DNA from 2 places in the Cetobacterium somerae genome. Region 2 is predicted to be linked to the other one. Evidence: riboswitches for the same ligand, from Rfam matches in the RefSeq annotation. Region 2 holds a riboswitch; the other holds the start of a gene.
The links. Region 2 has a riboswitch for thiamine pyrophosphate ahead of thiD (bifunctional hydroxymethylpyrimidine kinase/phosphomethylpyrimidine kinase). Riboswitches for the same ligand answer to the same signal wherever they lie in the genome.
Positions count from the first base shown of each region.

Region 1: linked by a shared signal. The riboswitch ahead of tenA (thiaminase II) and the one ahead of thiD (bifunctional hydroxymethylpyrimidine kinase/phosphomethylpyrimidine kinase) in region 2 are both predicted to bind thiamine pyrophosphate.

Region 1 is NZ_CP092519.1:1,213,861-1,218,081, forward strand. It holds gene polA (DNA polymerase I) at 1-991, opposite strand, end outside; gene MKD34_RS05535 (single-stranded DNA-binding protein) at 1,138-1,563, shown strand; TPP riboswitch at 1,579-1,667, shown strand; gene tenA (thiaminase II) at 1,757-2,410, shown strand; gene MKD34_RS05545 (ATP-binding cassette domain-containing protein) at 2,412-3,128, shown strand; gene MKD34_RS05550 (ABC transporter permease) at 3,115-3,855, shown strand; gene MKD34_RS05555 (ABC transporter substrate-binding protein) at 3,852-4,221, shown strand, end outside.
Region 2 is NZ_CP092520.1:481,630-485,850, reverse strand. It holds gene MKD34_RS11225 (amidohydrolase) at 1-1,316, shown strand, start outside; gene MKD34_RS11220 (putative peptidoglycan-binding domain-containing protein) at 1,403-2,017, shown strand; TPP riboswitch at 2,042-2,139, shown strand; gene thiD (bifunctional hydroxymethylpyrimidine kinase/phosphomethylpyrimidine kinase) at 2,226-3,032, shown strand; gene thiM (hydroxyethylthiazole kinase) at 3,025-3,852, shown strand; gene MKD34_RS11205 (amino acid permease) at 3,845-4,221, opposite strand, start outside.

The DNA of each region.
Region 1 (4,221 bases), on a different replicon from region 2:
CTAATACAAAAAATCCTTTTTCCTCAAGTATTTCAGGTGCCCCTTGAAAACTAAATAATCCTAGCTGCATTCCATTCTGTGAAACTGGTTGAGCTATTACTTGACTTTGTCCATCCTCTAAATTCATCTTTTTTATTAGAGATTTAAATTCTAATGTTTTAAAGAGTTCTAAAAGTTTTTTATCATCTTTTTTATACTCTAATTCATCTGCCTTTATACCTAAATTTAATAGTTCAATTGTTGCTAGCTCACGACTTATAAAAGCTAACTCCTTATCCTCAATTAGATTATTTACTAAAGATTTTCCTATTCCAGGAAGTTCAGTTAAAAAATCTATATTTTCATAAATTCCTTCTAAATTCCCATATTTCTCTAACATTGGAATAGCTTTTTTAGAACCAATTTTTCTTACTCCTGGAATTCCATCACTTGTATCTCCAATTAATCCAAATAAATCTGGAATCATTTTTGGTTTTACTCCTAGCTGTTCAATAACATCCTCTTCAGTAGATAGTATTTTCAATCCTCCACCATCACCTTTTCCTAAAAGAGCTATGTTCACATGCGAATCTAAAATCTGAGATAAATCTTTATCTCCTGTTATTATATAAGATTCAATACCCTCAGCTCCTAACTCTTTAGCCAAGCTTCCCAATACATCATCTGCCTCATATCCATCTATCTTAAATTTTTTTATTCCAAAACAATCTAAAAGCTCTTCTATTCTAGGTATTTGAGCCACTAAATCTTCTGGCGCAGCATCCCTTTGAGCTTTATATTCCTTATATATTTCACTTCTTTTTAAAGTGGCTCTTTTTACATCAAAAGCAGCCCCTATATAATCAGGATTTAATTGATTTATAATACTCATAAGAGTATTCACAAATCCATATACCGCTCCCGTTGGTTCGTTTTTAGTTCTAAAATTTAAATTTCCATAAAAAGCTCTATACATTATTGCACTCACATCTAATAAAACTGCTTTTTTCATTTTTTCCCCTTTCTATAATTTACATTTTTCATAATATTATACCATATTCAATACCTTAGTTAAAAAAATTATTTTATAAATAAATATTATTTTTTTTATTTTTCTGTTATAATCTCTGTGTATAAACTAAAATGTAGGAGGTATTTATGAATCTAGTTGTATTAATTGGACGTTTAACTAGAGATCCTGAACTTAAATTTGGTCAAAGCGGAAAAGCATACTCAAGATTTAGTTTAGCAGTTGATAGACCTTTTTCTAAAGGAGAAGCTGACTTTATTAACTGTGTTGCTTTTGGAAAAACAGCTGAACTTATCGGTGAATACTTAAGAAAAGGTAGAAAAGTTGCTGTTAACGGTAGACTTCAAATGAATAGATATGAGGTAAACGGAGAAAAAAGAACATCTTATGATGTACTTGTAGAAAGTATGGAATTTGTTGAAGGAAGAGGAGAATCATCTGCACCATCTGATTTTGCTCCAACACCATCTTATTCAGCACCTAAAGTTGCTGAGCAATCTTCTAACGATGACTTTGGTGGATCATCTTTTGATGAAGATGAGTTTCCATTCTAATAATTGAATAATATTTTAAACTACTAGGGGTGCCTTTTGGCTGAGATTTACCCTTAGAACCTGATCTAGTTAATACTAGCGTAGGGAAGTAGTTAATTATCACTTTTATTTTATAATTGTGGATATAAGCTATTTTCCTATTTTTTGGAAGATAGCTTTTTTTATTTATAAAAATTTTAATAGGAGGTTTTTTATGTTTTCAAAAGAATTATATAAAAATGCTAAAGAAATTTGGGATAGTTACTATTCTCATCCATTTGTAAAAGGTATTGGTGAAGGATCTCTAGAAAAAGATAAATTTAAATTTTATATTATTCAGGATTATATTTATCTTCTTGATTATGCAAAACTTTTTGCATTAGGTGTTATTAAAAGTAAAAATGAAAATGATATGAAAAAATTTGCCTCTCTTACAGATGGTATATTAAATTCTGAAATGGGTATACATCGAGTTTATATGAAAAAATTAGGAATTACTGAACAAGATATTATTTTAGAAAAACCAACTCTTGATAATACATCATATACTAGTTATATGCTTTCAGTTGCCCATTGTGGTGATATAAAAGAAATAGCAGTTGCAGCTCTTTCTTGTATGTGGAGTTATGAAATGATTGGACTAAAGTTAAAAGAAATTTACGGTTCTAATGATGACTTCTATGGGGAATGGATTGAATGTTACTCATCTTCTAGATACAAAGAATTAACTAACTGGAACATTGAACTTGTTGAAAAGTATTGTCAAAATATATCTGAAGAAGAAAAAGAACACTTAAAAACTATTTTTATTAATTGTAGTATTTATGAATATAAATTCTGGGATATGTCATATAAGGGGTCTTTTTAAAATGTACATACTTGAAGCAAAAAATCTAACTTTTAAATACGATAATCATAACTATATTTTGGATAATCTTTCTTTTAATATTCAAAAAAATGAACTAATTAGTATTGTGGGGGGAAGTGGTTGCGGAAAATCAACAATCATCAAAATATTGGCTGGAATCGAAAAAGATTTTAATGGTATTGTTCAACTAAAAAGTACATCCTATATGCCTCAATCTGACACTCTACTTCCTTGGAGAACTATTTTAGAGAATATTCTTTTACCTATCGAGATAAAAAAGGGAGATAAAAAAAAGGAAAGTGAAAAAGCTAAATCTCTTTTAAAAAGATTTAATTTATTAGAGTATTCAAATAATTATCCAAAAGAACTTTCAGGAGGAATGAAGCAACGTATTTCACTTATTCGGACACTTATGAGTGATAGTGATCTACTTCTTTTAGATGAGCCTTTTTCCGCTTTAGATGCTATTACGCGGGAAGATTTGCAAAATTGGCTTTTAAATACAGTTTCAATATTAAATAAAAGTATGATTTTTATTACTCATGATATTGATGAAGCAATTTTTCTTTCTCATAGAATTTTTGTTTGTCAAAAAAAGCCACTTTCAAAATTTAAAGAATTTTTTGTACCGAAAAATATAACTCTTGAAGAAAAGTTAAAATTACGAAAAGAAATTCTTTCTATTATTAAGGGAGATGATTTTTATGAAAAAAATTAATTTTTCCCTTCTCTCTTTATTTTCTTTTATTATATTATGGGAGATTGTAGGGAGATATATTAATAAAGGATATATCCTCCCTACTCCTTTAAATATACTAAAAAAAATTTGGATTCTTAAGGAAAGCCTTTTCTTTGTTCACTTACCGGCTACACTTAATATTGCAATTATTTCTTTAATTTTTACTATTTTATTAGGAATATTTTTAGCTATTTCTATGGATTTTAGTCATATAGTATACAGCTGTATTCATCCTTTAATTATAACTAGTCAAACTATTCCTATTACTGCTTTAGCACCTATTTTTATTCTATGGTTTGGCTACTCTATTTGGAGTAAAGTTATAGTTTCTGTAATTATATCTTTTTTTCCGGTTACAATAACTATATATAACGGCTTACAAAATATAGAAAAAGATGAGATTAATTATTTCAAGAGTCTCAACGCAAGTAAATCTCAAATTTTTTTTAAATTAAAACTACCTCGAGCTCTTCCCAGTTTTTTTTCTGCTCTTAAAATGAGCATTCCTCTTGTTTTAATCGGAGCAGCCATTGGTGAGTGGCTAGGTGCTACATCTGGTCTTGGATATTTTAGTAAAAGAATGATGTCTCAATTAGACGGTGCGGGAGTTTTTGCACCAATAGTTATAATCTCTTTACTTGCTATCGGTTTAGTGCAAATTATAAATATATTTGAAAATACAATATTACATTGGAGGAATAAATGAAAAAAATACTTACTATTTTAATAATGATTATTTTATTGGTTAGTTGTAAATCAAAAAAAGAAAATAATTTAAAAGAAGTTTCTATAATTTTAGATTGGTATCCTAATGCTGTTCACTCCTTTCTTTATACCGCTATTGAAAAAGGGTATTTTAAAGATGAAGGAATAAAACTAAATATAATTTATCCATCCTCACCTAGTGACTCTTTAACTTTGCCTGCTGCTAAAAAAGCAGATATAGGAATTTCCTATTTAAATAGTGTTATTATGGCAAGAGCTAATGAGAATGTTCCTATAAAATCATTCGGAGCAATACTTCAGAGATCTGTTAATACAGTTATCTCTTTAAAAGAAAAAAATATAACAT
Region 2 (4,221 bases):
AACAAGCTAATATAATAATAAAAAATGGAACTCTTTTAACAATGAATGAAAAAAGAGAGATTATAGAAAATGGAGTTATAGTTATAAAAAATAATAAAATAATTTCTGTGGGAAATGAAGATTTATTAAAAAAATATAGTGCTACTAAGGTTATAGATGCAGACGATGGAATTATAATGCCTGGAATGATAAATACTCATACTCATGTATCAATGACAGTATTTAGATCTTTAGCAGACGATGTTCCTGATAGACTAAATAGATATATTTTTCCTTTAGAAAATCAAATGGTAAGCCCAGAGATGTCATATATAGGAGCAAAGCATGGGGCTATGGAGATGGCTTTAGGTGGAGTAACTACGATGGTAGATATGTATCTGTTTGAAGAGAGTGCTGCTCAAGCTGTTAAAGAGGTTGGATTAAGAGGAGTTATGACACAAAATATAATTAAATATCCAACAGCAGATGGAAAAGAAAAAGGAGAAACATTAAATAGAGCTGTTGCTTTTGTAGAAAAATATAAAAATGATGAATTAATAACTCCAGGATTCGGACCTCATGGACCTCATACAGTAACAAAAGAGGAGTTATTAAAAATCAAAGAACTTTCAAAAAAATATAACGTGCCTGTTTCAATGCACGTAGCAGAAACTGATGGAGAGTTTGATAGAATCAAAAAAGAATATAAAATGACACCTGTTGAGTATTTAGATTCAGTTGGTTTATTAAATGAAAGATTTATTGCAGCTCATAATATCTTTATAACAGATAGTGATATAGAATTAATGAAAAAAAGAGATGTTGGGATAGCTCATAATATGGTTGCTAATATTAAGTCAGCAAAAGGAATCTCACCAGCTTTAAAAATGCATGATAAAGGGATGAGAGTAGGTTTAGGAACAGATGGTCCTATGAGTGGAAACACTTTAGATATAATTGGTCAAATGGGGTATGTTGCCAAGTTACACAAACTAGATACAAAAGATAGATCAGCACTACCACCAAAAAAAGCTGTTGAAATGGCAACGATAGGTGGAGCAAGAGCTATACATAGAGAAAATGAATTAGGAAGTTTAGAAGTTGGTAAATTAGCTGATATAGTAATAGTAGAAACAAAGTCAGTAAACATGAACCCAATATATGATCCATATTCAGCTTTAGTTTATTCAGCTAATGCTAGCAATGTAGATACTGTTATAGTAAATGGAAAGCTAATAGTAGAAGATAAGCAAATTAAAACTGTAGACTCTAAAAAAGTAATAAAAGATATAACTGATTTTAAGGAAAAAGTTCAAAAAGTTGCAGAAACTCTATAAAATTAGTCAAAATTATGATATAATATATCCTGTTTTTAAAAAGTTATTAAACTATTTAAATATACAGGGAGGAAACTAATCAGAGTATGCTAGAAAAATTTGTAATTATAATTACGTTATTGTATTCTACAGTCACTTTTGGATATGAGGATACAAAAATTAGAGAGATTATAATAAGTGAAGTGTTGTCTCATGAGGGGGATAAACTTGTAAAAACACAAAAGGAACTTTCTAAATATGGAATAAGAAATTTTTTATTAATTGAGTACAATAAAAAATTTAATAAAAATTATGAAATAAAATCTCTTACAGAGGATCAAGCTAGAGAAATAGCTGAGCATCTTTTAACAGAGTATCGATTGAATGAGATTAAGCACTCATATTCACAGATGATGATATTTGATATATTTTTTAATGGTGGATATAATGCAGGAGCTGTTATAACTCAAAGAGCTTTGAAAAGATATAAACCTTCGGAAAATGTGGTTGTAGATGGAGTTTTAGGAAGTAAAACAATAGCTGTTATAAATTCAGTTCAAGATCATGAAAAGTTTATAGATCTTATAACAGAAGAAAGAATAAATTATTATAAAAGTTTAACTAGTTGGGAGCTATATGGAAAGGGCTGGGAGAAAAGAATCCTTTCTTATAGAACCAAGTTAAAAGAGATGGCTATGGTTGACATTAATAATAGAATATAGTATATTGTTTTCAAGAGAATAAAAAAAGTTTACTAGGGGAGCCATTAGGCTGAGAAGTTTTGAACTGACCCTTTGAACCTGATCTAGTTAATTCTAGCGTAGGGAAGTAGCAAGATATAATATTTATAGATGTATTAACTATAAATTATGACTTAGCTATCCCTATTTAGGGATAGCTTTTTTTATACAAAATTCTAGGAGGTAAAAAATGAAAAAAATTTTGACTATAGCAGGATCTGATTCATGTGGTGGAGCTGGAATACAAGCTGATTTAAAAGCTATGAGTGCTCAAGGTGTATATGGTATGAGTGTTATAACTGCAATTACGGCACAAAATAGTATGGGTGTTTTTGCAGTCCAAGAAATAGATATAGATATAATAAAAAAACAAATAGAAGTTTTGTATGAAGATATAGAGATAAGTTCAGTAAAAGTAGGGATGTTATCAAGTAGTGAAATTATAAAAGTTGTTTATGAAACTTTAAAAAATGTCAATGGAAAAAATATAGTTATTGATCCAGTTATGGTTTCTAAAAGTGGTTATTATCTTTTAAAAGAGGAGGCAATTGAAGCTTTAAAGGAATTTTTAAAAATTGGAACTCTTGTAACACCAAATATTCCAGAAGCTGAAATTTTAGCAGATATGAAAATAGAATCTGAAGAAGATATGATTTTAGCAGCTAAAAAAATAAAAAATATGGGTGCTAAAAATATTTTAATAAAAGGTGGGCATAGAGAGGACAATTGTACGGATATACTTTTAACAGAAGAAAATGAGATTATTAAGTTTTTAGGTGAGAGATTTAAAACAAAAAATACACATGGAACAGGATGTACATTATCTTCAACGATAGCCTCTTATATAGGAAAAGGTTATTCCATAGAAGAGTCAGTAAAAATTGGAAAAAGTTATATAACAGATGCAATAAAAAATTCTTTTTCTATAGGAGAGGGAGTAGGGCCAGTAGGTCATTTTGTAGATCTTTATAAAAAGGCTGGTGTTGATTTTGAATAAGGATATAAAAAAAGAAGAGGTAGTTGATGAAATTATACTAGCTTTAAAAAATATTAAAGAGAAAACACCTTTAGTTTATCATTTAACGAATACAGTGACTATAAATGATTGTGCCAATATAACATTAGCTATTGGGGGATCACCATTAATGTCATTTTGTATGGAAGAAATTGAGGAGATAATTGGGTTTTCATCAAGTGTAGTTTTAAATATAGGAACTATGGATAAAAGTATGGAGACAATGGCAGTAGAAGTTGGAAAAATTGCCAATAAATTGAAAAAACCAATTATTTTAGACCCTGTTGGAGTAGGTGCTACGAAGGCTAGAAAAAATCTTGTAAATTTATTATTAAAAGAAGTGAGATTTACGGTGATAAAGGGGAATACTGCTGAAATAAAGTCACTTTTAAACCTAGATTCTTTAAGCAGAGGAGTAGATTCCTTAGAGAAAGATGATAGTGGGGAAAAGTTAGTAAAGCTTGCGGCTGAAAAATTTAATTCAATTGTAGCAATAACAGGAGAGATTGATTATGTTGGAAATCAAGAGTTAGTTTTTAAAATAATGAATGGTCATAAAATAATGGGACTAGTTACAGGAACAGGGTGTATGATTTCATCTTTAATAGGAGCGTATTTAGGTGGAGGAAATAATCCTTTAATAAGTGCATTGAGTGGAGTGGTATCAATGGGAATAGCCGGAGAACTAGCAGAAAAAAAATTTATAGGAACTGGAAGTTTAAAAGTTGATATAATTGATAACATATCTAACTTAGCAGAAAAAATAATAAGAAAAAATGAAAAAATATCCTCTACTATTTAGTAGAGGATTTATACTTTTTATATATATAAAATGGTAAACCAGTTAAATATATAAGGAGCGTTTGAATAATATAGTTTTCACCAGCAGCATACACCATCCAAAAACAATAAAATAAACCAAAAAATCCATATAGAATATACTTTTTCTCATTTTTAAATGATGAAATTTTTAATAAAAATAAGATAGAGAGGATATATGGTAGAAGCATTAATGCGGCGGCAGAATTTGTAATTATAAGATATACATTGCTTGAAAAAAGAGATATCATAAAAGTAAACTGTTTAATAAAAGCATTAAAAATTAAAGCGTTACTAGCAGCTCCATTAATATTTAATTTTTTTAAAAAACTTGGAAATAAATTATCCATAG